2 regions of the Janthinobacterium sp. 35 genome follow, and region 1 is predicted to be linked to the other one. Evidence: predicted binding sites of a transcription regulator. Region 1 holds the regulator's gene; the other holds the start of a gene.
The links. The regulator FliA, encoded in region 1, starts transcription of late flagellar genes. The targets are predictions, from matches to a motif close to CTAAAGTTTNNNNNNNNNNNGCCGNTA.
Positions count from the first base shown of each region.

Region 2: the regulator FliA is predicted to act here: its motif matches at 12,825-12,851, upstream of CLU93_RS06045 (DUF5610 domain-containing protein).

Region 1 covers NZ_PEFN01000001.1:3,927,024-3,941,357, forward strand. The annotation lists gene CLU93_RS17465 (fumarylacetoacetate hydrolase family protein) at 1-522, shown strand, start outside; gene flhB (flagellar biosynthesis protein FlhB) at 662-1,855, shown strand; gene flhA (flagellar biosynthesis protein FlhA) at 1,852-3,948, shown strand; gene flhF (flagellar biosynthesis protein FlhF) at 4,290-5,618, shown strand; gene CLU93_RS17485 (MinD/ParA family ATP-binding protein) at 5,611-6,474, shown strand; gene CLU93_RS17490 (RNA polymerase sigma factor FliA) at 6,519-7,250, shown strand; gene CLU93_RS17495 (flagellar motor protein) at 7,232-7,978, shown strand; gene motD (flagellar motor protein MotD) at 7,984-8,772, shown strand; gene CLU93_RS17505 (translation initiation factor Sui1) at 8,822-9,184, shown strand; gene CLU93_RS17510 (hypothetical protein) at 9,258-10,115, shown strand; gene CLU93_RS17515 (flagella synthesis protein FlgN) at 10,164-10,631, opposite strand; gene flgM (flagellar biosynthesis anti-sigma factor FlgM) at 10,640-10,948, opposite strand; gene flgA (flagellar basal body P-ring formation chaperone FlgA) at 11,059-11,754, opposite strand; gene flgB (flagellar basal body rod protein FlgB) at 11,946-12,398, shown strand; gene flgC (flagellar basal body rod protein FlgC) at 12,401-12,802, shown strand; gene CLU93_RS17540 (flagellar hook assembly protein FlgD) at 12,818-13,516, shown strand; gene CLU93_RS17545 (flagellar hook protein FlgE) at 13,571-14,334, shown strand, end outside.
Region 2 covers NZ_PEFN01000001.1:1,329,111-1,343,444, reverse strand. The annotation lists gene CLU93_RS06110 (M28 family peptidase) at 1-1,233, shown strand, start outside; gene CLU93_RS06105 (MFS transporter) at 1,379-2,593, opposite strand; gene CLU93_RS06100 (LLM class flavin-dependent oxidoreductase) at 2,780-3,778, opposite strand; gene CLU93_RS06095 (peptidase M24) at 4,379-5,506, shown strand; gene CLU93_RS06090 (hypothetical protein) at 5,558-5,980, opposite strand; gene CLU93_RS06085 (hypothetical protein) at 6,201-6,479, shown strand; gene CLU93_RS06080 (VanZ family protein) at 6,498-6,923, opposite strand; gene CLU93_RS06075 (SDR family NAD(P)-dependent oxidoreductase) at 7,467-8,231, opposite strand; gene CLU93_RS06070 (TPM domain-containing protein) at 8,255-8,776, opposite strand; gene CLU93_RS06065 (TPM domain-containing protein) at 8,776-9,603, opposite strand; gene CLU93_RS06060 (LemA family protein) at 9,605-10,219, opposite strand; gene pyrF (orotidine-5'-phosphate decarboxylase) at 10,377-11,201, shown strand; gene sbcB (exodeoxyribonuclease I) at 11,329-12,777, opposite strand; gene CLU93_RS06045 (DUF5610 domain-containing protein) at 12,923-13,537, shown strand; gene CLU93_RS06040 (GGDEF domain-containing protein) at 13,539-14,334, opposite strand, start outside.

The DNA of each region.
Region 1 (14,334 bases):
CACCTGAACATCAAGCTGTTGATGCTGGTCAACGACATCAGCTTGCGCAACCTGGCGCCCGAGGAGCAGGCCAGCGGCTACGGCTACCTGCAAGCGAAGCCGGCCATGGCCTGCTCGCCGGTGGCCATCACGCCCGACGAGCTGGGCGACGCCTGGCGCGGCGGCAAGGTGCATTACGCCTTGCGCTGCAGCCTGAACGGCAAATTGACGGGCCAGCCCCACGCGGGCGCCGACATGGCCTTCAATTACCCGCAATTGCTTGCGCATCTGTGCCGGACGCGCAACGCGCGCGCCGGCAGCGTGGTCAGCGCGGGCGGCGTCGCCAACAAAGAGATTAAAAAGGGTTTTTCCAGCATCGTTGAGCGACGTAACCAGGAGATGATCGCCGATGGCGTCGCCAGTACGCCCTATTTGCTGTTCGGTGATGTTGTTCGACTGGAAATGCTGGGCGATGACGGCAAGTCGCTGTTTGGCGCCATCGAGCAGACCGTCAAGCAGGCAGAGGCCAGGAAGTCCCGCTAAGGTTTCTGGAGAGCAAAGGAAAAGCAGGGGATTCGCCCTCCTTTTCCCTTGATGGCGTTGCGCTAATTAAACCGATAATGCGTCATGCCCAGTCCGTATTGCGCCTAACCAGGCTGCAGGACTTCACCGGAGTTGATTGATGTCGGAAGACAGCGACGCAGAAAAGACCGAAGCCGCGTCACCGAAGCGCCTCGAGCAGGCGCGTGAGGAAGGCGACGTTCCGCGATCGCGTGAAGTGGCCACGTTTACGGTGTTGATGGCGTCCGGCTGCTGCCTGTGGTTTGCCGGCGACGCCATCGTGCGCCGGCTGACGGCCGTCATGGTCTCCGGCCTGACCCTGGACCGCGAGCAAATCCTCAATCCCGACGCGATGATGTTGCGCATCGGCTACGACGTGGGCTCCGTCTTGCTGACTTGCCTGCCGTACGCCGCAGCCATCATGCTCGTCGCGCTGGCCTCGCCCGTGCTGGTGGGTGGCTGGCTGTTCAGTTCCAAGGCGTTCACCCCCAATTTTGGCAAGCTCAACCCGATTCGCGGCCTGGGCAATATGTTTTCGAAGAATGCGCTGGTGGAATTGCTCAAGGCCATCGCCAAGACGCTCGTCGTCGGCGTCGTCGCCTGGATGGTGATGCAGCACCAGAAAGACGCCGTGCTGGGCCTGTCGGTCGAATCCTTGCGCGCCGGTTCGGCCCATCTGATCAGCCTGCTGATCACGGCCTTTTTGCTGATCGTCGGCGCGCTGGGCCTGATCGCCGCCATCGACGGCCCGTACCAGATGTGGCACTACGCTAACAAGATGAAAATGTCCTTGCAGGAAGTCAAGCAAGAGGCGAAGGAGTCGGACGGCAATCCGCAGATCAAGGCGAAGATACGCCAGATGCAGCATGAAATGTCGCGCCGCCGCATGATGGCCGACGTGCCGACGGCCGACGTGGTGGTGACCAATCCTACCCATTACGCGGTGGCCTTGAAGTATGGCGAGAATTCGCGCGGCGCGCCGCAGGTGGTGGCCAAGGGCATCGACGAGGTGGCGGCGAAGATCCGCGAACTGGCCGGCGAACACAAGGTCGCCATCCTCGAAGCGCCGGCCCTGGCGCGTGCGCTGTACCAGCACACGGACATCGGCGACGAGATCCCCGAGGCCTTGTATGGCGCCGTGGCCGAAGTGCTGGCCTACGTGTTCCAGCTGCGCAGCTACGGCAGCGGCCATGGCCAGCGTCCCGACAAGCCGAAGAAACTCGACGTGCCGCCCGAGCTCGATCCGCTCGACCCCGCATCGCAGATCAAGGCCGCAGCCGACGCGGCAGACAAGAATAAAGGAAGTACACCATGAACGGCCTGAGATTGCCAGCCTGGCTCAGCGGTATGAGCAGCAACGCCAGCAAGGGCATCGCCGCGCCGGTCATCATCATCATGCTGCTGGCGATGATGGTGCTGCCGCTGCCGGCCTTCATCCTCGACATCTTTTTCAGTTTCAATATCGCGCTGTCCATCATCGTGCTGCTGACGGCGCTGTACACGGTCAAGCCGCTCGACTTCATGGCCTTCCCGACCATTTTGCTGGTGTCGACCATGCTGCGCCTGTCGCTGAACGTGGCGTCCACGCGCGTGGTGCTGACGGAAGGCCATACGGGCGCGGACGCGGCCGGTAAAGTGATCGAGGCGTTCGGCCACTTCCTGATCGGCGGCAACTACACGGTCGGTATCGTGGTGTTTATCATCTTGACCATCATCAACTTTACCGTCGTGACCAAGGGTGCGGGCCGTATCGCCGAGGTGGGCGCCCGCTTCGCGCTGGACGCCATGCCTGGTAAACAGATGGCCATCGATGCCGACCTGAACGCCGGCCTGATCGGCGAAGACGAAGCGCGCCGCCGCCGCACGGAAGTGGCGCAGGAAGCGGAATTCTATGGCGCCATGGACGGTGCCAGCAAATACGTGCGCGGCGACGCCATCGCCGGCATCATGGTTACCGTCATCAATATCGTCGGCGGCTTGCTGGTGGGCTTGTTGCAGCATGACATGGGCTTTGCCGATGCACTCAAGAACTACACCCTGCTGGCCATCGGTGACGGCCTGGTGGCGCAGATTCCTTCGCTGATCATTTCCACGGCGGCCGGTATCGTCGTCTCGCGCGTGGCCAGCGACCAGGACATCGGCACCCAGCTGGTCGGTCAATTGTTTGCGAAACCGCAAGTACTGTATATCACCGCCGGCATCATCGGCGGCATGGGCCTGATTCCGGGCATGCCGAACATGGTCTTCCTGCTGCTGGCCTCCGCGCTGGCCGGCTCCGCCTATCTGATCAGCAAGAAGCGCACGCAGGAAAAAGAAGCGGCCGAGAGGCCGGCCGACGTGCCGCCGGCCACCGTGGCGCCCGAGCAGGAAGAAGCCAGCTGGCAAGACATCATGCCCGTCGATACCCTGGGCCTGGAAGTGGGCTACCGCCTGATCCCCCTGGTCGACAAGACGCAGGGCGGCGAATTACTCAAGCGCATCAAGGGCATCCGCAAGAAATTTGCCCAGGAAGTGGGTTTCCTGGCGCCACCCGTGCATATCCGCGACAACCTGGAGCTCAAACCGTCCGCCTACCGCATCACCCTCAAGGGCGTGGAAGTGGGCGTGGGCGAAGCGTTCAACGGGCAGTTCCTGGCGATTAATCCCGGCATGGCCAGCGGCACCTTGCCGGGCGTGGCCACCAGCGACCCCGCGTTCGGCTTGCCCGCCACCTGGATCGACGCCAGCTTGCGCGACCAGGCGCAATCGATGGGCTACACGGTCGTCGATGCGGGCACCGTGGTGGCCACGCACTTGAACCACCTGATCACCTCGCACGCTTCCGAACTGCTGGGCCGCGCGGAAGTGCAGTCGCTGCTCGATCACCTGGGCAAGGATGCGCCGCGCCTGGTGGAAGACCTGGTGCCGAAGATGCTGTCGCTGTCGACCCTGCAAAAAGTGCTGCAGAACCTGCTGGCCGAGGGCGTGCACATCCGCGACATGCGCAGCATCATCGAAACCCTGGCCGAGCATACGGTCAATACGCAAGACCCGAACGAGCTGACGGCGCTGGTGCGCGTCTCCCTCGGTCGCGCCATCGTGCAGCAACTGTTCCCCGGTGCGGCCGAATTGTCCGTGATGACCCTCGACAGCCGCCTGGAGCGCCTGCTGATGCAAGCGATGGGCAACGGCGGCGACGGCGCCGGCATCGAGCCGGGCCTGGCCGATACCATCGCCCACCAGGCAGGCCTGGCCGCGCAGCAGCAGGAGGCGCTGGGCCTGACGCCGGTGCTGCTGGTGCCGGCGCCGCTGCGCGCCTTGCTGTCGCGCTTCCTGCGCCGCGCCTTGCCGCAGCTGAAGGTACTGTCGCATGCGGAAGTGCCGGAAACCAAGACCATCCGCGTCACGGCGCTGGTGGGGGCGCAATAGTCGGCTTTGCTAAGACCGCAAACCCTAAGCGAAGGGCCGGGGTCGAACCCTCAGGGTTCGACCCCAGTTGCCGCCTTGGGGTTTTGAATGGGGGATGTTGATCACCTGATGACAATCCCTGTCACCTTTTTGCTTATTTTTTCATCAATTTCCTGCTGGCAAATTGAATAACGGGTACTTTCCCGTCCTGTTCCTTCGATCATTTCCTCCAAGCATCGCTAATAATGGAAACTGTCCGGGTGATCTGTGTCCATGTGGAAGACAGCACCCAAGCAACAGGAGTCGACGATGGTCACACAGTTCAGCCTATATTGCGCCCCCCCCGCCTTGGGAGGCCGGTCATGAATGTGAAGAAATTTACGGGTGCCTCGTCGCGCGATGCGCTGCGCAAGGTGCGCGAAGCGCTGGGCCCCGATGCCGTGATCCTGTCGAACCGCCAGGCCGATGGCGTGGTGGAAATCCTCGCGCTGGCCAATGACGATGCCGCTTCGCTGGCGTCGCCGCCGGCCGCGTCCGAAATGTCCCAGCCCCGTCCCCAGTTGCAGACCCAGTTCGCCACGCCGCAGCGTCCGGCCGCCCCGGCCCAGCGCCCGGCTGCGCCACGTCCTGCCGCACCGCGCCAGGCAGCCGGCGAGCCAGTGGACATGGCCCGCATGCAGCAGATGATGGCCAGCGCGCTGGCGCACGTCAAAGAGAACGCCGCCGCCGAGATGAGCGGCATGATGAATGAAATCCGCGCCATGCGCGGCATGATGGAAACCCAGCTGGCGGAAATCTCGTGGGGCTCGACGCAGCAGCGCGAGCCGCAAAAAGCCGTGGTGCTGCGCGAAATGCTGGCCGCCGGTTTCTCGGCCAGCCTGGCGCGCTACCTGATCGATAAGCTGCCCGCCGGCCTCGATGGCGCGCAAAGCATGCGCTGGATCAAGACCGTCCTCAGCCGTAACCTGAATACCGTCGCCAATGAAGACGCCATGCTGGAGCAGGGCGGCGTGTTTGCGCTGGTCGGCCCGACCGGTGTCGGCAAGACCACCAGCACGGCCAAGCTGGCGGCCCGCTGCGTGATGCGCCACGGCCCGGAAAAGCTGGCCCTGATTACCACGGACGCCTATCGTATCGGCGCGCACGAACAGTTGCGCATCTACGGCAAGATCCTCGGCGTGATGGTGCATTCGGTGAAGGATGAAGCGGACTTGCGCATCGCCCTGAAAGAATTGAAGAACAAGCACACGGTGCTGATCGATACGGTGGGCGTGAGCCAGCGCGACCAGATGGTGACGGAGCAGGTGGCCATGCTGTCGGGCGCGGGCGCCGACGTGAAACGTTTGCTGTGCCTGAACTCCACGGCGACGCAGGAAACCTTGAACGAAGTGGTGCGCGCCTACCAGGGCAGCGGCCTGGCCGGCTGCATCATGACCAAGCTCGATGAAGCGGCCTCGATCGGCAATGTGCTCGACGTGGTGATCCGCCAGAAACTCAATCTGTTTTATGTGTCGAATGGCCAGCGCGTGCCGGAAGACCTGTACCTGGCCGACCGCGGCTACCTGATCGACCGCGCCTTCAAGCTCAAGCGCGATGCGGCGGCGACGCAGTTTTCCGATGCCGAACTGCCGCTCCTGATGGCGCAAGCGGCCGCCCGCAACAATGAAGCGCGCGGGGTGCGCCTTGGCTAATTTCGATTTCGACCAGGCCGAAGGCTTGCGCCGCATGCTGGCTGGTCCGCAGCCGCGCGTGATGACATTTTTATCGGCCACGCCGCAGGACGACAAGGGCGCCATGCTGGTCAACCTGGGCGCTTCGCTGGTCTACGGCGGCAATGACGTGCTGCTGCTCGACGCCAGCGGCGGCAGCGACGGCGTCGCCGCGCGCCTGGGACTGGCGCACGGCGCCAGCCTGCGCGACGTGGCGCGCCAGCAGTGCGCCCTGAACCAGGTCATCCACCAGGTGCCGCAAGGCTTCGGCGTGGCCAGCCTGGGCGCGCGCAACCACCTGATGGACAGCATGGACTATGCGGGTGCGGAAGAACTGCGCCGCCTGGGCAAGACCTTCGAGGTGCTGGCGCGCCAGAGCGGCATCGTGTTGGTCGACGGCGTCGTCGCCGACGCGGGCGATTGCTTCCCCGTGCCGCTGATGGCCTCGTCCGATATCGTGGTGCAAGTGTCGACCAGCGCCACCTCGATCAAGGCGGCGTACTGCCTGATCAAGCGCCTGAGCCAGGAGCTGGGACGCCGTCCGTTCGGCATTCTCGTCACCGGCGCTTCCGAATCCGAGGCAAAAGTGGTATACGATAATATGGCGCAGGCGGCGAGCCGCTACCTGGCCGTGAAACTGACCTCGATGGGATCGGTGCCTGCCGATGAGTATCTGCACCGCGCGGCGCGTCTGGGCCGCAGCGTGGTCGATGCCTTTCCGCTGGCGGGAGCCTCGGTGGCGTTTCGCGGACTGGCCGAGCGGCTGGCCCGTTCGGCGGCGCCGGTGCTCGGTGGCACCTTGTACCAGACGGGGAGCCCGCACCAGTTCAGCGTCTGAATCCATCATCAGCACACGATAGCAGTTAAAACAATAAGCAGCCTATGTACACGGTCAAAGGGAAATCGAACAAGGACTATTTGCTGACGGAGCACATTCCGCTGGTGAAGCGTCTGGCGCACCATATGAAGGCGAAATTGCCGCCTTCGGTCGAGGTCGATGACCTGATCCAGGCGGGCATGATCGGCCTGCTCGACGCCATCAGCCGCTATGAAGAGACGCATGGCGCGCAGTTCGAGACGTATGCCGTGCTGCGTATCCGCGGCGCCATGCTCGACGAATTGCGCACCAGCGACTGGCTGCCGCGCAGCATGCGCCAGAACATGCGCAAGATCGAAGAGGCGATGAGCATCTTGCAGCAGCGCCTCGGACACCCGCCGACGGAGTCGGAAGTGGCGAAATTGCTGAAAATGTCGCTCGTCGATTACCAGGAAATGCTGGGCGACGGCGGCGGCCACCAGTTGCTGTACTACGAAGACTTTCATGACCCGGACGGCAATGACAGCTTTCTCGACCGCCATTGCGTGGACGAGGACAGCGACCCCTTGCGGTCCCTGCTCGATACCGATTTCCGGCAATCCGTGATCGATGCCATCGACGCGCTGCCGCCACGCGAGAAAATGCTCATGGGCCTGTACTACGAAGAAGAGCTGAACCTGAAGGAGATCGGCGCGGTGATGGGTGTATCCGAATCGCGCGTCTCGCAGCTGCATACCCAGGCCGTCGCGCGCCTGCGCGCAACCTTGAGGGAGCTGGCGTGGACTGGTCCAGCGTAATCGGGCTGGCGCTGGCGCTGGCCGGCCTCTTGGTCGGCCAGGCACTGGAAGGCGGTAAGATGGCCTCCCTGCTGCAGCCGGCCGCCTTTGCCATCGTGGTCATTGGTACCTTCGGCGCCGTGCTGCTGCAAACGCGGCTGCGCACTTTCGTGCGCGGCCTGGAAATGCTGCGCTGGGTCTTCCTGCCGCCAGCCGACACGCGTGCCGCGCTGGCGCGCGACATCGGGCAATGGAGCTTGACGGCGCGCCGCGACGGCCCGCTGGCGCTCGAACGCCTGATGGAAAACACGGCCGACCGCTTCAATGCCAAGGGCTTGCGCATGATCGTCGATGGCATCGCGCCCGACAAGCTGCGCCAGCTGCTCGACGTGGAAATCTCCGCCTATGAAATGGCCGAACGCCAGGCCGTCAAGGTGTGGGAATCGGCGGCCGGCTATTCGCCCACCATCGGCATCCTGGGCGCCGTGCTGGGCCTGATCCACGTGATGGAAAACCTCACCGACCCGAGCAAATTGGGTAGCGGCATTGCCGTGGCGTTTGTCTCGACCATTTATGGCGTCGGCCTGGCCAATCTGCTGTTCCTGCCGGTGGCGAACAAGCTCAAGGCCATCGTCTCGCGCCGCGTGCTGCAGTATGAAATCACGGCCGCCGTGCTGTACGACATCGCCACGGGCGACCACACGCGCATCATCGAAGAGCGCGTGGCCAGCCTGCTGCACGAGCACTGAGCATGATGCGGCGCGCGCGCAGGAAGTATGACGAGGAACCGGATAACCAGGACCGCTGGCTGATCTCGTACGCCGACTTCATCACCTTGCTGTTCGCCTTTTTCGTCGTCATGTATGCGATTTCGCAAGTCAACGAAGGCAAATACCGCGTCTTCCAGAATGCCATCGGCCAGGCCTTCAGCCTGGAAAAGGGCGCGCCGCCCATCATCATGGAAGCGCCGCAAGCCATTGCGCTGCCGAACCCCGCCCTGAAACGCCGCACGGAAGCCATCCGCCGCGAGCGCGAACACATGACGCGCCTGGCGCAGGACCTGACGTCCACCCTGGCGCCGCTGGTCAAGGAAGGCAAGGTGCGGGTGACGCAGACGAGCCGCGGCGTGAGCGTGGAAATCAATGCCAGCGTGCTGTTCGACCCGGGCGCCGCAGGGCTGACGATGGAGTCGGACCAGGCGCTGCGCGCCGTGGCCGTGCTGCTCAAGGACGACCCCCACGCGGTGCAGGTGGAAGGGCATACGGACGTGCAGCCGATCAGCAATTCGACCTTTGCCTCGAACTGGGAATTATCGGCCGCGCGCGCCAGCGCCGTGGTGCGCCTGTTCATCGCCAGCGGCGTGCAAGCGTCGCGCCTGACGGCCGTGGGCCACGCCGACAACATCCCCGTGGCGCCGAACGAAACGCCGGAAGGGCGCGCGCGCAACCGCAGGGTCGCCGTGACGATTTTGTCGGGCATCCCCGAGACGGTGACGGAAGTGCCGACGCCGCCCGTCGCACCTGCTCCGGCTCCCGCCAACTGAACCCCGGCGCTTGGTACAATCGCACCTTCTCCCTTTTTATCTCTCCATCATGAAAAGCAGTTCCCTGGGCGGTCTCGTGTATTCCACCGAAACGGGCCGCATGTGTCCCGCCTGCCGCCAGCCGCTGGCGCAATGCGCGTGCAAGGCACAAGCCAAGGCGGCGCCGGCTGGCGATGGCGTGGTACGCGTGTCGCGCCAGACCAAGGGTCGCGGCGGCAAGAGCGTCAGCGTGGTAAAAGGCCTGGCGCTGGACGCCATCGCGCTGGCCCTGCTGGGCAAGCAGCTGCGCACGCAGTGCGGCTCGGGCGGTACCGTCAAGGATGGCGTGATCGAGGTGCAGGGCGACCACGTGGACACCATCGTGGCCGCGCTGGCCAAGCTGGGGCACCAGGCGAAAAAAGCCGGCGGTTGAGCGTGCCGAGGCGTGCGGCCCGCTGCCGTGCGCCTGTGGTAACGTGCGCTTCCCATCCACGCGCATCCTCACCATGAACGTCAAATTCACCAGTATCGCCATCGCCGCTGCCATTGCGGCAGCACTGGCGCTGGCGTACTGGTCCGCACCCGACGGCGGCGCGCCGCAATCTGTGGCGATCGCTGCCGCCAGTGCACCAGCGGGGCGCAGCCTGGAATCGTATTTGCATATCGATGCTTCCGTCCCTGCGGCTGAAGCGCCCGTTGTCGTTTCCCTGGCGCAGCGGCTCGAACGCCTGGCCGCCAGCGGCAGGGCGGAAGATGCGTATGCGGCCTACAACCTGCTCGACGACTGCATCGTCTTCCAGCGCGAGAGCCGCTTGCCGGGGCTGGAATTCGAGCTGGGACGCGAGATGACGGCGGCAGAAAAAGCCGCCCAGCAGCAGCTGTGCGCGGGCCTGACGCAGCGCCAGCGCGAGGACCGCCTCGGCTACCTGGCCGCTGCCGCCAAGGCGGGCGTGCCGGGCGCGGCCACCCTGTTCCTGTCGGAAGGGCCGTTCGGCGACCGCAGCGCGCTGCGCAACCGTCCCGACGATCCGCTGGTGCAGGCATGGAAGCGGCAAGCCATCGCCCAGCTGACGGCGCAGGCGGATGAAGCCGAGCTCTCCAGCGTGGCTACCCTGATGATGGCCTACCTGCGCGATGGCGAGGTGGTGCAGAAAGATGCGCCGCAAGCGTATGGCTACCTGCTGGCCCTGCGCCTCGTCTACGACGACATCCTCGCGCCCGGCGTCACCAATCCGTATCAGGATGAATACTGGCACTGGCTGCGGGATGAGCTGACCCCGGCGCAGCAGGCCGCCGCCGCAGCGAAGGGGCAAGCCATCGCGGCGAAATTTCGCCAGCACACGGGGCGTCCCGTGCACGGTTGAGCTGGCAAGGCGGCTGCGCCTTGCCGGGGTGCTGGTAACGAGGGAGAATTAACCGATGACGACGCGCCGGCTGGCCGTGTTGGTCATCGGTTGGCCGCTGGGGCCGTAGAAATTGCCGCTCTGGGCCGTGGGGCGCATGGCGTTCAGGGCGCCTTGCGTGTGCAGCATGTGCTTGTTGACCAGCATGCTGTTGAGCCGGTTCTGTTCTTTCGCTTCGCGCGTGGTGTCGAGCAGGGCGTTCCACAGGGGCGCCGCTTCGGCTTCGCTGGCGCCGGCCAGCCAGTCTTCCATGCCCGCTTCGGCGGCCGTGAAACCGGCTGCCGCCAGCGCCTGGTGGCGTTGCGCCGCCAACTGGCTCAATTGTCCGACGAGTGCCGTCTTGCGCACCGTGAGCTCCGTGATTGCATCGATGTCAGCCGCAACCAGATGCCGCTGTTCTTCTTTCATCAATGCCAGCAATGTGGTCATGAGCTGTTGCTCGTCGCGCAGGCTGGAAAACGGAGTCACTGATTGCATGAGGGAACCTATCTATTTCGTGAGTGCAGCAAGTCCTTGACTGTGTCGAGGAGACCGTCCGCCACTTTTTCAGAGTTGACCTGGAACTGGCCGTCGGCGATCGCCAGTTTGATGCGTTCGACTTTTTTCGTGTCGAACACGGCGCCGCTGCCGGCAGTTGCACTGGCCGCTAATGCCTGTCCTTGTGGCGACAGGCGTACATTGTCCGACGTCGTCGGTGTTGCCTGGGCTTTCTCGGCATTCCGGGCGCCGGAGGTATTCGCGGGCGCCACCGGCAGGCCGGGATTGCTTTTAATGGTGTTATCGGTAATTTTCACAGCGTGATCCTCGTCTGGTCGAAGTCAAAAAACTCCGGGATATGACATCTTATCGGCATCTTATCCAGGAACTTTAGTGCGCCAGACTACAATATCGCTATCTATTCGCGTTAAAAGGCGACCTCCACCATGCCACCCGCGCGCGCCACGCCGCTGATCTGCTGGCCGCTCTGCGTGCGTACCTGCACCGTCTGGCCATCGCCGGCGCTGCCGATGGCGCGTCCTTCTGATGCCACCTGGAAGCCGTTGCCACTGGAAACGACGCGCACCAGCTGGCCTTGCATGACCACCGGCTTGCGGCGCAGGGTGTCGAGGCGCATCGGCGTGCCTGGTGGCAATGAAATATTCGTGCTGGCGCCCACTACCTGGGCCATGTCGGTGGCGATGCCTGCGGGCAATGCCGCCAGGTCACCCTGCATCGTCACCAGCTGGCTGGCGTCGATGGCTTGCCCTTGTGCCAGCGGCACGGCGCTGGCCACGTAGTCGCCCACGACGGCCACGTTGGCTTGCAAATAGATGGTCCAGTTGGAAGGTGCCGTGCAGCGCACGCCCACGGTGGTCTTGCCCCAGGCGCGCGCGCCTGGCGCCATGAACGCTTGCGGCGCGGGGCAGGCGGTCAGGTTCAGGCGCGGATCGACGGCGCCGACGCTGATCGTCACCTTGCCTGGCAAGCCGTTGCTTTGTACCTGCAGGAATTGTTCCACGCTGTTGCGCAGCGCTTCCGGGGTCTGCCGGCCGGCGTTTTGCGCCTGCGCCAGCAGTGGCAGGGCGGCAAGAGCGAGAAGGAGTGCAAGCGGTGTTTTCATGGTGATAGGCCTCTGGAATATTGCCATGATAGTGCGCGCAGCCCTGATCGAAGCGCCGATTAAGGGGTAAAAGTACGGTCTGATCCGGCGATGGTCTTGCCGGTGGGCACCGTACTATGTTTCCTGTCATCACTATACCGCCATCCTTCCGCCATCTCGGGCGCCAGTGGCAGATCTTTCCGGAGCCTGACATGATAGGGAAACTCGACGATTACATGCGCTTCAACGAGACGGCGCTGAGCCTGCGCTCGACGCGCCAGGAATTGCTCGCCTCGAATATCGCGAATGCCGATACGCCCAACTACAAGGCGCGCGATGTCGATTTCGCCTCCGCGCTGAAGGGGGCGATGGCGCGCAAGGATGGCGTGCCGCCAGCCCTGAGGGGCACGGCGCCGCAGCATCTGCCGGGCAAGGGCGTGGCAGCAGCAGCGGGCGCAACCGGTGGCGGCAAGGTCGAGACCCTGGCCGACGGCACGCCGCTGCTGTACCGCGCGCCGGCCCAGGGCGCCGTCGACGGCAATACGGTGGACATGGATCTTGAACGCAACGCCTTTGCCGACAACGCCATCCGCTACGAGGCGGCCGTGACGTTCCTCAACTCGCAGATCAAGGGCATGCTGACGGCCATCCAGGGAGGACAATAATCATGTCGCTGTTTAATATCTTTAATGTCTCCGGTTCGGCCATGAGCGCCCAGGCGCAGCGCCTGAACACGGTGGCCAGCAACCTGGCCAATGCCGACAGCGCCACCAGCGCCACGGGCGAAGCCTACCGCGCCAAGCAGGTGGTGTTCGAGGCCGTGCCCATGGCCAACGGCGCCACGGCCGTCAAGGTGCAGAAGGTGATCGAGGACCCGTCGCCGATGAAGCTGGTCTACGACCCGAAGAACCCGCTGGCCGACGAGAAGGGCTACGTCACCATGCCCAACGTGAATACGGTCGATGAGATGGTCAACATGCTGTCGGCCTCGCGCTCGTACCAGACCAATGTGGAAACCATGAACGCGGCCAAGTCGCTGCTCCTGAAAACCCTCACCATCGGCCAATAAGGCTGACTGACTATTATGGCAACCATCGATACCAGCACCGCCACCGTCACCGACCTGATGGCGACGATGAATCCGAAGAAGACGACGGCCGCGAAGGGCAGCGTCGAGGAAGAAACGAACAAATTCCTGACCCTGCTGGTGACCCAGCTGCAAAATCAGGACCCGATGAATCCGCTGGACAATGCGCAGCTGACGAGCCAGCTGGCCCAGCTGTCCACGGTGACCGGCGTCAACAAGCTCAATACCACGCTGGAAACGCTGAAAACCAGCTACCAGCAGGCCGAATCCATGCAGGCGGCCAATATCATCGGCCACGGCGTGCTGACGGCAGGCAAGAACGTCACCCTGAGCAAGAGCGCAGCCCTGCTGGGCGTGGAGCTGGCGACACCGGCCGACAGCGTCAAGGTCATCATCTACAACAGCACGGGCAAGGAAGTCCATTCCATCGACCTGGGCCCGCAGGATGCGGGTACCTTGCCGCTGGGCTGGAACGGTTCCACCGCCGAGCTCGACAAGGATGGCAAGCCGATCGTGCTGGCCGACGGCGCGTATACCTTTTCGGTGGAAGCGACGCGCGGCGGCGCCAAGCTCACGGATGCAGCGGCGCTGATGTTCGGCTCGGTCGCCAGCGTGTCGACGGGCGCCGGTGGCGTGAAGTTGAACGTGCCGGGCGTGGGCAGCATCACCATGGCCGATGTGAAACAGATTTTGTAAGCCGCTCGTTTGTAGCGTAGACCCTCTACCCCTAATTTCTACCAGGAGAACACAATGTCTTTCCAACAAGGCCTGAGCGGCTTGAATGGCGCCGCCAAATCGCTGGACGTCATCGGCAACAATATCGCCAACTCGGCCACCGTGGGTTTCAAGCAATCGCAGGCGCAGTTTGCCGACATCTATGCCAACTCGCTGTATGGCGTGGGCGGCAACCAGCCCGGCATCGGTGTGGCCGTGTCGCAAGTGGCGCAGCTGTTCAACCAGGGTAACCTGGAAAGCTCGTCGAATCCGCTCGACATCGCCATCAATGGCGGCGGTTTCTTCCGCACCAGCGTGAACGGTGCCATCCAGTATTCGCGCAACGGCCAGTTCCAGGTCGACAAGAGCGGCTTCATCATCAATGCCCAGAAAGCCCAGCTGACGGGCTATCCGGCCGATGTGAACGGCAAGATCCTGGCCGGCGCCGTCGTACCGCTGCAGATCGACCCGTCCGACATGGCGCCGCAGGCGACCACCAAGGTCGATACCCAGGTCAACCTCGATTCCAACTCGGCCATGCCGACCGTGGTGCCGTTCAGCGTGGGCGAGCAAAAGTCGTGGACCAAACAATTCCCCGTGCCGGTTTTTGATTCGCTGGGCAATGCCCACACCATGTCCAATTTCTATGTCAAGACGGGCACCAATAGCTGGGATGTCTACTCGGCTACTGACGGCAAGGAAATTACCAGCGCGAAAGTGGCTGCCGCGGCGCAGACCGATACCGCCTCGCTGGCCGCGCGCACCGCCTACCAGTCCGCCGTCACTGCCGTACCGCTGGT
Region 2 (14,334 bases), 2.6 Mb from region 1:
GTCGGCTATGGCATCACGGCGCCGGAAGAGGGCTGGAACGATTTCAAGGGCGCCGATGTCAAAGACAAGATCGTCGTCATGATGGTCAACGACCCGCAGCCGACCACTCTTGATCCGAACCGCTTTGCCGGCAAGGCGCTGACCTATTACGGCCGCTGGACGTATAAATTCGAGGAAGCCAAACGCCAGGGCGCCGCTGGCGTGTTGCTGATCCACACGAAACCGTCGGCCTCGTACGACTGGAGCGTGGTGCAGAACAGCTGGAGCGGCAGCGAGCGCTTCCAATTGGCGGAGCGCATTGCCGGCACTCCCCTGCAGGGCTGGATCGCGGAAGACGCGGCGCGCCGTCTGTTTGCGGCCGGCGGGCAAGACCTGGACGCCTTGCGCGCGCAAGCGGAAAGCAAGGACTTCAAGGCCGTCGCCTTGAATGCCAAGCTGAGCGGCGAAATGAAGTCCATCGTGCGCAAGGTGGAACAATTCAATATCGCCGGCATGGTGCCAGGCACCGACCCTTCATTGAAGGATGAAGCCGTCATCTACAGCGGCCACTGGGACCACCTGGGCCAGCAAGGTAAGAGTGACGAAAAAGCGGGAGACACGATTTACAACGGCGCCGTCGACAACGCCTCGGGCACGGCCGGCTTGCTGGCCATGGCCCAGGAAGCCGTGAAAAATCCGGCGAAGCGCACGCAGATTTTCCTGTGGGTGGCGGCCGAAGAGCAGGGCTTGTTGGGCAGCGCCGCGTATGCGGCCGATCCGCTGTGGCCTTTGAGCAAGACGGCGGCCGCGCTGAACCTCGATAGCTTGAATTTCGTCGGTGCCACGCATGACATCGGCGCGCAAGGCAGCGAGCGCACGGACTTGGGCGCGATGGCGGCGGCGACCGCCAAAGCCATGGGCATGCATATCGCTGCCGCGCGTCCCGACCTGGCCGGCGGTTATTTCCGCAGCGACCATTTCAGCTTTGCCAAGGCGGGCGTGCCCGCGTTTTCCATCAATGGTGGCCGCGAGTACATCAAGGACGTGGCAGAGTCGAAAGCCAAGGCGGCCGCGTATGGCCCCCGCTACCATCAAGTCACCGATGAGTACGATGCCAGCTGGGATTTGTCCGGCATGACGCAGCAGGCGCAATTTACGCTGAACCTGGGGCAAGCCGTGGCCAACGCGGCGAAAATGCCGGCCTGGAAGGCGGGCGATGCGTTTGGCAAGGCGCGCGAGCAGGCTGCGAAATAAGAGGTGGTCCGTGCATACTTTGTCGGGTTACGCGCTGGCGCGCTAACCCGACCTACGCACTTGCTCCAAGCGAACAGGCGTAGGTCGGATTAGTGCGGCGAGGCCGCGCGTAATCCGACAACACGGTTGGCCCCGCAGCGCCGGATCAAGCCGCCCGTTCCAGCCTGCGCTGTGTATGCCGGTACTTGCTCCACACGATCAGCAGCAACAGCGGCATGGCGCCGCCCACTATGCACAGGGCGGGCCAGCCGCCGGCGGCAAAGCTGGCGCTGGCCAGCGCCGAACCGGCCGACGCGCCGATGAAGCCGCCTGCGATGAACACGGTGGTCACGCGCGCCCGGGCATGCGGCGCCAATTTATAGATGATGGACTGGTGCGTCACTTGCAGGCCCATCACGCCCATGTCCAGCAGGACGATGCCGATCAACAGCAGTACCAGCGAATGCGCGCCGAAGCCGATCAGGGCCCAGCCCGCGATCGAGGCGACGGCCAGCAGCCAGGTCGCCTGCCGTGCATAGCCGCGGTCGGCCATGCGGCCCGCCGTGTTGGCGGCAAAGGCACCCGTGGCGCCGGCCAGGCCGAACAGGCCGATCTGCATTTCCGAGTAGTGATACGGCGCGCCGCTGAGCAAGAAGGTCAGGCCCGTCCAGAACACGCTGAAAGTGCCCAGGCCCAGGCCCGAGAACAGGGCGCGCTGGCGCAGCAACGGTTCCTGGCGGATGATGTCGGCCAAGGAGGCCATCAGCTTGCCGTACTGCAGCTTGCCACGCGGCGCCTCGTTCGGCAGGATGCGGCGCAGCATGACGAGCAGGGCTGCCACGACGATGGCGGCCAGCACGTAGACGCTGCGCCAGCCGCCGCTGATCTGCGACACCGTGCCGGAGACGGTACGCGCCAGCAAGATCCCCAGCAACAAGCCCGTCATGACGGTGCCCACCATGCGGCCCCGGCTGTGATCGGGTGCATACGAGGCCACCATGGCCGTCACCACCATCAAGGCGCTGGCCGTGATGCCCATCAAGACGCTGGCGATGGCGAAGACGATGATGTTCTGGCTGGTGGCAGCCAGCAGCAGGGCGCCGATCTTGGCGATCAGCATCCACGTCAGCAATTGGCGGCGGTTCAGCACGTCGCTGAGGGGCACCAGAAACACGATGCCCAGCACATAGCCGATCTGCGTGGCCGTGACCAGGTAGCCCGCTTGCGGCACGCTGACGCCAAACGAGGCGGCCAGCATCGAGGTGAGCGGCTGCACGTAGTACAGGCTGGCGACGAGCACGCCGGCGGACAGGGCAAACAACAGGATGCGGGTGGAACTCAGCAGGGTGCTGGCGTCGATATGCGAGGGTGCGGATTTCATGCGATACAACTTTCTTGGAGTGACGCTTTTGGATCAGCATGATAGCGGGGCTGCGCATTTCCTGCCGGGCAGGGCCGGTTTTGCGGCTGTAACGTAGACAAGAGGCAGGCAAAAAAATCCCGGCGATCGTTGCCGACGGCCGGGAAAAGGGTATTTGGGGAAATACCGAGGGAGGAAAACTGTCAGTTACTGTTGCCGGGCCAACTCCGCATGCACCTGCGCCGTGATTTCATACGAGCGCAGGCGGTGCTGGTGCTCGAAAATTTGCGAGGTGATCATCAGTTCGTCGGCGCCCGTTTCGGCGATGAAGGAAGCCATCTTTGCCTTGACGGTGTCCGGTGCGCCGATGGCCGTGCACGACAGCACGGAGTCGAGCATGGCGCGTTCCTGCGGCCCCAGCTGCTCCAGATAACCGGGCACGGGCGGCTGCAGGCGCGACGGGCGGCCCGTGCGCAGGTTGACGAACGCCTGCTGCATCGAGGTGGCGCGCAGGTGCGCTTCGGCATCCGTGTCGGCGGCGAACACATTAAAGCCCAGCATCACGTACGGTTTGGCCAATTGTTGGGAAGGCTTGAAGTGTTCGCGGTAATACGCCACCGCTTGCAGCATCATCTGCGGCGCGAAGTGCGAAGCGAACGCATACGGCAAGCCCAGGTGGGCGGCCAGCTGGGCGCCGAACAGGCTCGAACCCAGTATCCACACGGGCACTTTCGCGCCCTTGCCGGGCACGGCCAGCACGCGCTGGCGCGGCTCGTCGGACATATAGTCGATCAATTCCAGCACGTCCTGCGGAAACTGTTCCGCGTCGGATTGCAGGTCGCGGCGCAGCGCGCGCGCCGTGGTCTGGTCGGAGCCGGGCGCGCGGCCCAGGCCCAGGTCGATGCGGCCCGGGTGCAGCGCTTCCAGAGTGCCGAACTGTTCCGCGATGACGAGCGGCGAATGGTTCGGCAGCATCACGCCGCCCGCACCCACGCGGATGGTTGTCGTGCCGGCCGCCACATGGGCGATGACGACGGCCGTGGCGGCGCTGGCGATGCCGGGCATGCCGTGGTGTTCGGCCAGCCAGTAGCGGTTGTAGCCCCAGCGTTCGCCGTGCTGCGCCAGGTCCAGCGTGTTCTTGAACGATTGGCTGGCGTTGCTGCCTTCGGCGATGGGCGCGAGGTCGAGTATGGAAAATGGAATCATGGTAGCGATATCGGGACGTGGTGGAAAATCACAATGGACGATTTGTCTATCCCCTGACACTGGCAGGGTCACCCATGGCAGCATGGCGGGGAAGACAGGCTGTGCACATGATAATGCGAATCGGGAATTTGCGTACTGATCGGTAAAAAACTCGCTAGGCGATGAACGCGATCCAGGGTAAACAGGTGCCGCTGAGCAAGTGCATTGGGCTGTACGTGTACAAGTCTGAGGCATGGACTGGGAAGCGTTGCAACCGTTCCTGAAAAACCCATGCGCCGCCGCAGGTGAACATCAGCATCGATGCGCAATACCCGCTGGTGCCGGCAAACCCGGGTTCATCCCGGAAAAGCAGCAGCTACTGCAGCTGCAAGTGTACACGGCTGTCTTGATCGCGCTGGCGAAATAGCTGCTTGTAAAAATAGACGGAAGTCATAGACTGCAAGCCTGAGACGAATCCGGGCGCCGAACTTTTTATGCGCATGCGGGTCTGACGTTTCCATATAGGAAGGGAGCAGCTATGCATGAGCAACAGGAGGCCCGGCTGGCGCCAGGCAGGGCAGGCGGGGTGGTGCCGCGCCTGAACCCGGACGAGGGGCGGTCATGAACTGGCCGCTGGAACTGGAAGTGGCGCACAAGCTGGCGCAAATGCGGGGCTGGCTGGAACAGGAACGTGCCGGTGCCGTGCGCCTGCGCGGCGTGGACTGGTTTGCGTGGGCCACGGCGGGCGCGTCGAACAGCCATAGCCATACGGCCGAGTGCGGCTGCGCGGAAGTGCTCGTGACGCGCGACGCGGCCTACATCCTGACGGACGAAGCCGAAGCCATGCGCATGCGCGAGGAAGAAGTGCGCGGGCCATGGACGTGGCAAGTGTCGCCCTGGATGCAGCCGCAGCTGTATGAGTTGCGCGAGCATTTCGTGCAGCATGCGGCCGGTGGTGCGCCTGTCTTGTCCGACCGGCCAGGCTTGCACGAGCGCAACCTGCCCGTGGCCCTGCGCGAAGAGCGGCTGGTGCTGCTGGAATCGGAGCAGCAGCGCTATCGCCAGGTGGGGCAGCTGGCTGCCGGCGCGGCCGCCGATGCGCTGCGCCATGCTCGCCCCGACTGGAGCGAGCAGGAACTGGCTGCCGCCTGCGTGCGCGCGCTGTGGCTGCGGGGCTTGCAGGCCGTGCATGTGCTGGTCAGCGGCGAGCAGCGCCAACAGCGGTATCGGCGCGCGCCGCCGGCCCAGGTGGTGCTGGGCACGCAAGCCGTACTGGCCCTGTGCGCGCGGCGTTTCGGCCTGTGCGCCAGCCTCACTCGTCAACGCCGCTTCGGCCCGGCGCAGCATCGCGCCGATGGCGCGGCGGTGGCCATGGACGATGCCGATGCCGCCATGCTGGCGCTGGAAGCGGTGGCGCTCGACGCTTGCGAAACGGGCCATGCGCTGAGCATGGTGTATCACGCGCTCGACAGCGCTTACGCGTTTGCAGGCCAGCCCGATACGGTGCGTACCAGCCGGCAGGGCGGCATCCATGGCTACCTGGCGCCCGAAGTGGCGGCCGGCGCGCACACGGAAATCCTCCTCAAGCGGGGCATGGCGCTGGCCTTCCACCCCAGCCTGCCCGGCAGCACGGTGGAAGACACCTTTCTGCTCGACGGCAACCAATTGCACAACCTGACGCATGACCCGGCCTGGCCCTCGGCCATGGTGCAGGGGCGCAGCCGCCCGCTGACCCTGGCCTTGGCCTGATGCGGCCCTGTGCAGTAGCCATCGGCAGGGATCGGCAACCCCCGGCACCCGTCAATAGCGCTGCATCACGCCTTTTTGCACGCTGACCCGCTCGCCGATCTGGAAGACGGGCTGGGTATTTTGCATGACGGTGCGCGTCGTGCCGTCGTCCAGGCGCAAGGTGACGCGGTACAGCATATTGCCCGCCGCACCCGAGGTGCTGCCGGCGGTGCCCGATGTGCCCGCCTGCATGTCGGCACTGCCTTGATCCATGCCGCGCGGCACGGTTACTATCGACTGCACCGTCGCTGAACTGATGTTCATGCCGGACTGATCCATATCGGCGCGCATGCTGCTTTGCGGCGTCGTGCCGGCCGGTGCGGCGTAGGTTTCGCCGCTATTGCTGCGCGCCAGGCTGGTACTGTCCGTGGAATGACAGGCCACCAGCAAGGTACAGGCCAGGCCGGCCAGCAGCAGGGTTTTTTTCGATCTCATCTTGGTCTCCTCATGGTCGAACACTCAGGATCGGTACCCGCGGTGATGCGGATAGCAGCGATTGCTGCATGTAAGAGCATGGTGGCGCCGGGATGTTCTGCTGCCGTCATCAGCGATTGAGCCAGATCAAGCGTTGAATTACCGTGCTTGGTATAAACGATGCTGGTAATCACTAGGTCGTGCGGCCGCACGATTCCTCACTGTTGAATCGGGAGAAAAAATGTCATCTGGTCCTACCGAAAAACTGATCGATGAGTTGGTGCTGGCCGTCGCTGGCACTGCGCGCGATGCCCGTGCGCGCCATGTACTGGCGCAGGCCTTGCATGGCCTGGTGCGGCTGGCGCGCTCGGAACAGTTGCTGGACATGCAGCGCGATGCGGCACGCGCCATGGGGGCCGGCAGCCGGCGCGAGACGCGCGCCCTGATGCGGCGCCTTGGCGCGCGCAGCCAGGGGCAGTTGCCGCTGGCATTGCAGGATAGCGAAGCGGACCGCGCCTGACTGGCGGTCATGCCGCATTCAGGCATTCGGTTGCGGCGTTCCCTTGCCGAGGGCAGAGGCGACCATTTTGGGCCAGAGGAAACACAGCGGCAGGCAGACCGCCGCCGCGGCCGTGATATCGACCACCCAGTCGCTCACGGCGCCACGGCGGTAAGGCAGGAAACTCTGGATGAACTCGTCCAGCGCACCCATGGCCGCCACCATCAGTACCGATAGCAGCGCGCGGCGCGCCATGCCGCCGCCGGTGCCGCTGAACAGGATCAGGGCCAGCACGCCATAGCCGACGGAATGCAGCACGCCGCCCGACGCATATTGGCCCACGTCCGCGCGTATGCCCGGTATGTCACCGATCAAAATCACCAGGGCATACAACACCAGGGCCGTGCGGTAGCGCAGGCGTGCGTGGCGGTCGGCAAAACAGAGTTCGGGCAAGGGTGCAGGCATGGTGCGTCAGGACGGTGGAAAGGCAGTCACAATATCATGCGCGTGGCGGGTCACCATGTTTTTGCGCAAGAGCTTAATGGACAGGCAAAAAAAAAGGCCCGCGGGGACGCGGGCCAAAAACCCAAATGAAATGGGTCAAGAGTTGAGAGTTGCTCGGTGCTCACCATGTCGCGCGCCTTGCCTGCGCCCGCCACGGTCATGAAAGGGGAGTGGTGTGCCATCGCGGCACACCTGTCTGTAGTCAGGCATATCGGTTGCCTGTACAGCAGATGAAGCAAGTATAGGGGGCGAACATGACGGGCTGATGACACGCCGCAACATTTTTTTTCGGCAGGCAGAATGACCGGGAAGATTGGGCATCGTGGCAAGAATGACCATGTTTCAGGAGTGACAGCAAAAAAAAAGCCCGCTGGTGAAAGCGGGCTTAAAACTATTTTCTTGGAGGAGAATAGTGGAGACAGGTGCATTATGCTGCGTCGCACGATATGTGTCTAATGATCTTTTTGGATATGCATTATTATTTTTTGATATAACTCGCTTGTTTCACTCTTTCACGGGCACCGTGTAGTTGAGCGCCATGCGTCCGCCATCGACATAGATGGTCTGGCCCGTCATGTAGGTGGCGTCGTCGCTGGCCAGGAAGGCGGCGATACCGGCCACTTCTTCCGGTTCGCCGCAGCGGCCCAATGGGGTGCGCGACAGGATCGTGTGGCGCGCCTCGGGGCTCGACAGCACCGCCTGTTTGGCCAGTTCCGTCAGGATGGTGCCCGGCCCGATGCCGTTCACGCGCACGCCATGCGAGGCAAGATTCAAGGCCATGACCTTGGTCAGCTGGTTGATGGCGCCTTTCGACACCACGTACGGCACCTGGTTCGGGATCGCCAGTTCCGCATTCACGCTGGACATATTGATGATGCAGCCGCTGTTGCGCTTGACCATCTCGCGCGCCACGGCCTGGCCGCACAGAAACATCGATTTCAGGTTGATGCGCATGACCCGGTCGAAATCGTCTTCGCAGACATCGAGGAAATTGGCCGCGTGCGTCACGCCCGCATTGTTGACGAGGATATCGATGTGGCCGAACTGGGCCAGCGTTTCCTTCAGCATGGCGTCCACGTCCGCCTTCTGGCTGACGTCGGCGCAAAAGAAGCGCGCCTGCGGGCCGAGGGCGGCGGCCGCGTGCGCGCCTTCTTCCTTGATGTCGACCAGCATCACCTGCGCCCCTTCGGCGATCAGGCGGGTGGCGCAGGCCAGGCCGATGCCTTGCGTGGCGCCCGTGACGATGGCGGTTTTATTGACTAGTTTCATGTAATCGCCTCGGCGGGAAGGAATCAGAGGAGGATGGGTTCGTTCGGCAACTGGTTGCCGCGCGTGCCATCGGCGGGGAAGTGGCTTTGCAGCAAACCATTCAGCTGCTGCAAGGCATCGAGCGTACTGTCGTGGTAATTGCCGTCCTTGAAACCCCGGGTCATGGTGCGGCATACGCCTTGCCACTGTTCCGGCGTGACGCGGCGGCCCACGTTGCGGTCGGCGACGATATCGACCTGATGTTCGGCCAGGTTGATATAGATCAGCACGCCGACGTTATCTTCCGTATCCCACACGCCATACTGGGCGAACAGTTCGCGCGCCCGCTCGCGGTTGCTCACGCCCTGGTACGCCATGCCAGGCGTCAGGGCCGCCTCGACGATCAGGCGCACTTCCGCCTGGTGCATCGCTTCACCGCCGGCAATCGTCGTCTCGATGGCTTTCAGGGTGCGTTCTGGAAACGCCTGGCGCGCCGTCGCGGGCGTGCCGCGCAAATGTTTTAAAGCGCGTCCGCAGCGTTGTCCGAATGTCAGTTGTTTCGTCATTACCAATCTCCCGAGGCGCCGCCGCCGTCAAAACCGCCGCCGCCACCACCGAAACCACCGCCACCGCCAAAACCACCGCCGCCGCCGAAGCCTCCGCCGCCACCGCGGTTGTTCAGCGCCTGGCTCAAAATGCTGCCCAGCACGACACCCGTGGCGCCGCTGGACCAGTTGCTGCCGCGCTGCAGCCTGTTAGGCCCGCCGCGCGAACGGAACACGGTCAGCACGACGAGAAAGCCGAAGAACAGCAGCGGCAGCCAGAAGGTCAGGCCGCCCGCTTCCACGGTGGCCGGCGCCTTTTGCTGGGCGGGAGCGGGAAATTGCTCCTGGTTCAGCAAGGTGGCAATCGACCCCACGCCGGCGACCAGGCCGCCGTAATAGTCGTTTTGCTTGAAATGCGGGGCGATCACGTCTTGCAGGATGCGTTTCGACTGCGCATCCGTCAGCACGCCCTGCACGCCGCGGCCCGCTTCGATGCGCAGGCGGCGCAGCGAGGATGGGTTGTCTTTCGCCACCATCAGCAGCACGCCGTCATCGACGCCCTTGCGGCCCAGCTTCCAGGCATCCGTCACGCGGATGCTGTGTTGCTCGATGGCTTCCGGTTCCGTGCTCTTGACCAGCAGCACGGCGATCTGGCTGCCCGTCTTGGCTTCGTAATCGGCCAGCACGCCTTCCAGCGCCGCTTTTTGCTTCGCATCGAGCATGCCGGCGTTGTCCGTCACGCGCGCCACCAGCGGCGGCACGGGCTGCAAGCCCTGTGCGCCGGCCGGCGCCATCGTCCACAGCAGCAGCGCCGTCGCCAGCGCCGCGAGGTAGGACCAGGCTTTCATCTTATTTGCCAAAGTTGACGGTCGGTGCGGTCGAGATGGCTTTTTCATTTTCCACCGTGAACGATGGCTTGACCTTGTAGCCGAAGATCATGGCCGTCAGGTTGTTCGGGAAGCTGCGCGCATGCACGTTGTAATCCTGGACGGCGACGATGTAACGCTGGCGCGCCACGGTGATGCGGTTTTCCGTGCCTTCCAGCTGCGACTGCAAGTCGCGAAAGCTGGTATCGGCCTTCAGGTCCGGGTATTTCTCGGACACTACCATCAGGCGCGACAGGGCCGACGACAGCTGGCCCTGCACTTGCTGGAATTTCTCGAACGCGGCCGGGTCGTTCAGCACTTCGGGCGTGATCTGGAAACTGGTGGCGGCGGCGCGCGCCTTGGTCACCGCTTCCAGCGTTTCGCGCTCGTGCGTGGCATAGCCCTTGACGGTATTGACCAGGTTGGGGATCAGATCGGCGCGGCGCTGGTACTGGTTGACCACTTCGCCCCAGGCGGCCTTGGTGGCTTCATCCTTGCTCTGGAAGTCGTTGTAGCCGCAGCCCGTCAGGATGCCGGCCAGGACGGTGATGCTCAGCGTCAGACGCAGCCATTGGGTGAATTGTTTGGTGATTTGCATGATGGGTTCCGTGCAGAGTAAAAGGGATGCGGCAAATATACCTGAAACGGCCCGCGATGTCGGTTTAATCAGCGCCGGCCGCCGCCACCGGCTGACTTGACAGGACCGCGCCGCGTTACAATACGGGGTTTGCAACTGAATATAGAGAAGGTGTGCCGTGAATTTCATCAATAAATTATCCGCCGCATGGACGGCCAATAATTCCCTGCTGTGCGTGGGACTCGATCCCGACCTGGCGAAACTGCCGGCCGACCTGCGCGATCTGCCCGATGGAATCACCACCTTTTGCACGCGCATCATCGACGCCACGGCCGACCTGGCCTGCGCCTTCAAGCCGCAGATCGCGTATTTCGGCGCGCTGGGCGCGGAAAAGCAGCTGGAAGACATCTGCCGCTACGTGCGCGAGAATTACCCGCACATCCCCCTGATCCTCGACGCGAAACGCGGCGACATCGGCGCGACAGCCACGCAATACGCGCGCGAAGCGTTCGAGCGCTATGGCGCCGACGCCGTCACCGTGAACCCCTACATGGGCGAGGATTCGCTCGATCCCTACCTGGCGTGGCAAGACCGCGGCGTGATCATCCTGTGCCGCACCTCGAACCCGGGCGGCTCGGACCTGCAATTTCTCGACACGGACGGGGTGCCGTTGTACCAGCGCGTGGCGCGCCTGGTGGCCGAGAAGTGGAACAAGAATGGCCAGTGCGCACTCGTCGTCGGCGCCACTTTCCCTGAAGAATTGGCGCAAGTGCGCGCCATCGTCGGCGACATGCCGCTGCTGGTGCCCGGCATCGGCGCCCAGGGTGGAGACATCGCCGCGAGCGTCGGCGCGGGCCAGACGGCGAACGGCATGGGCATGATGATCAGCTCGTCGCGCGCCATCATCTACGCCACGCCGCAAGCGGGCGAAGATTTCGCCGACGCGGCGCGCCGCGTGGCGATTGAGACGCGCGATGCGATCAATCAACACCGCGCAGCGTAGGTCGGATTAGCGGCGTAGGTCGGATTAGCGGCGTAGCCGCGTAATCCGACAACACCAATAACGTCAACAATGTTGTCGGATTACGCGGGGCTTTGCCCCTCTAATCCGACCTACCCGGCGTGGTCCTTCAGTCGCGCATGGGCGCGACCATCTCCGCGTAATCGTACAGTTCACCGAGAATTTCTTCTCCCCGCTCATCCACCGATTCCGACAGCACGTCGATTTCCGTAAACAGCATCTCGATGGTGCGGGCGCCGCCGTCGCCGTCGAACAGGCGGGCGGCGCGGTGTTGCTCCCAGCGCAGGCTTTCCGCTTCGCTCAGGGTTTGCGGGAAATTGCGGGCGCGGTAGCGGAACAGCAATTCCTGCAAGCGCTCGTCGGCAAACGAGGGGCGGGCCGTGGCCAGCCTGGCCGGCGTGTCGCGGCGCAAGGATTCGAGCAGGCGGCGATCGTCGTTGCTGACGAAACCATTGTACAAATCTTCATCCACGTCCAGCGCCACGTTCGCGCCCGGGCGCTGGAACACTTCGGCCCAGATGGCATCCATGTTCGGCGCCGTCGCGGCCAGCTGCGCGTTGACCTTCGCCGCATCCACGTCGATGCCCCATTGCGCGGCCATGGCCGGCGACAGGGTCTTTAAATTGCCGACCAGCATGGGCGATTTGTTCAAATGTACGCTTTTCACGGGCAGGCGCGTCATGCCTTCCGGCATGGCTTCCTTGCGCGTAAACAAACGCGTGCGTATCGTGTCGGCGTCCAGGCTGAACAGTTCGCGCGGATCGTAGGCGCAATCCCAGACGAGGATTTCATTTTTATTGCTCGGGTGCGTGGCCAGCGGCCAGACGACGCCCAGGCAGCCCCGTTCGGCGGGGAACATGCCGGACACGTGCAGGAAAGGCTGGCGCTCGGTGGCGGCCAGGTGCATGCCCATTTCGCTGGCGACCCTGTCCTTCTTGTGCAGGGCCAGGCAGAATTCGAACAGTTTCGGCTGCTTTTCGCGGATCAGGCGGGCCAGGGCGATGGTGGCGCGCACGTCGGACAGCGCATCGTGCGCCGCTTCGTGCAGCAGGCCATTGGCCTTGCTCAGGTGTTCCAGTTTAAAACTGGTCTGGCCATCGTCGCGCTTCGGCCATTGCATTCCTTCAGGGCGCAGCGCGTGCGTCATGCGCACCACGTCGAGGATGTCCCAGCGGCCGCAATGGTTTTTCCATTCGCGCGCATACGGGTCGATCAGGTTGCGCCAGAACAGGAAACGCGTGACTTCATCGTCGAAACGGATGGTGTTGTAGCCCACGCCGATGGTGCCCGGTTCCGAAAAGGCCGCTTCGATGGTGGCGGCGAACTGGTGCTCGGGCACGCCCAACTGCAAGCATTGCTGCGGCGTGATGCCCGTGATCAGGCACGCTTGCGGATCGGGCAGGAAATCATTGGCAGGCTGGCAATACAGCATGATCGGCTCGCCGATCTCGTTGAGTTCGGCATCCGTGCGGATGGCGGCGAACTGGGCCGGGCGGTCGCGGCGCGGCTGGGCGCCAAAGGTTTCGTAGTCGTGCCAAAGGAAAGTCTGGGTAGTCATTGATATCGTTGCTGAATTGGTTATCTGGGCCGCTCAAAGCGTCGCTGCTACAGTTTTCTGAAAACCTGCCGATACTACATGAGAGGATGATCATCATGGCGTTTCCCGCATGGTGGCATATATTGCCCGTTCAAGGAGGTCTATCGTGTCAATTCCCATCGCCGCAAGCGGCAATTCCACCCCTTCCGTGACTTCCGTCAGTACGGGCGTTGCCGGCAAGGACGATAAAGTCCAGAAAAAGGATGGCGTCAACACTGAAATGAGCGTGAACGAGCGCAGCAAGCTGCAGTTGAACGCGTCCATCATGCAGGCATCGCTGAATGTCTCGATCGGTTCGGAAAACGAGCCGCTGGCGCTGCTGTACAAGACGGCCATCACGAATATCAATGAAGCGCTGAAGGCTCAGTACGGCGACGATGCGATCCAGAACGCCGCCTCGCAAGACAATAGCGCCGAAGCGACGGCGAGCCGCATCGTGTCGCTGTCGACGGGTTTTTTTGACGCGTTCAAAAAACAGAATCCCGGCATGGACGACGATGCGGCCCTGACCAAGTTCATGGACACCATCAGCGGCGGCATGGAAAAAGGCTTCAAGGAAGCGCGCGACATCCTGGACGGCTTGAAAGTACTGAATGGCGATATCGCCGGCAATATCGACAAGACGTACGAGCTGGTGCAGAAGGGCTATGCGGATTTCATCGCCGCGCACAGCAGCAAGAAGGATGACGCGGCCAAGCCGGCCGACAGCAAGGCCGCCTGAGCTACAGCATGACCCGGTTGCGGCCGTTAGCCTTCGCGCGGTACAGCGCCGCGTCGGCGGCGGCGATCAGCGCTTCATCGTCCTGTTCGGCCGCCAGGCTGGCCACGCCGAAGGAACCCGTGATGTGCGGCAGCGCGCTGCGCATGTCGGCGAAGATGACGGCGTGCTGCATGCGCTCGCACAGGCGCTCGGCGACCCGCAGGGCCACGTGTTCGTTGGTATCGGGCAAAATCACCATCATTTCCTCGCCACCATAGCGCACGGCAAAATCCGTCGGCCGCAGGGCAGCACCCAGCACTTGCGCGGCGATGCGCAGCGCCTGGTCGCCCGCCTGGTGGCCGTGGGTGTCGTTGAAACGCTTGAAATGGTCGAGGTCTATCATCACCAGCGACAGTGGCGAACCGCTGGCGTGGGCGGTGATGATCATGTTCGGCAGTAAATCGGTCAGCCAGGCGCGGTTGTACAGGCCTGTCAGGCTGTCGACCATCGACAACTGGCGGTAGAATTCGCCCAGTTTCTGGCGCCGGCGCAGCAGGGCATTGGCGGCGCGGATGCGGAAGGACAGCAAGCGCAGCAGGTTGCGCGCCAGGCCGTTCGATTGTTCGATCAATTCCCAGACGACGGCCGCGTCGATCACCAGCAAATCGGTTTCTTCCAGGGCGGAAATGGCGGCCAGGTTGCTCGCTTCATCGAGCACCGATTGTTCGCCCACGCTTTCGCCGGGCAAGACCTTGCTGACGGTGCCGTCATCCATGCCCGTGTGGGTGTCGGCCGCCACGGCCAGCGAGCCGCGCAGG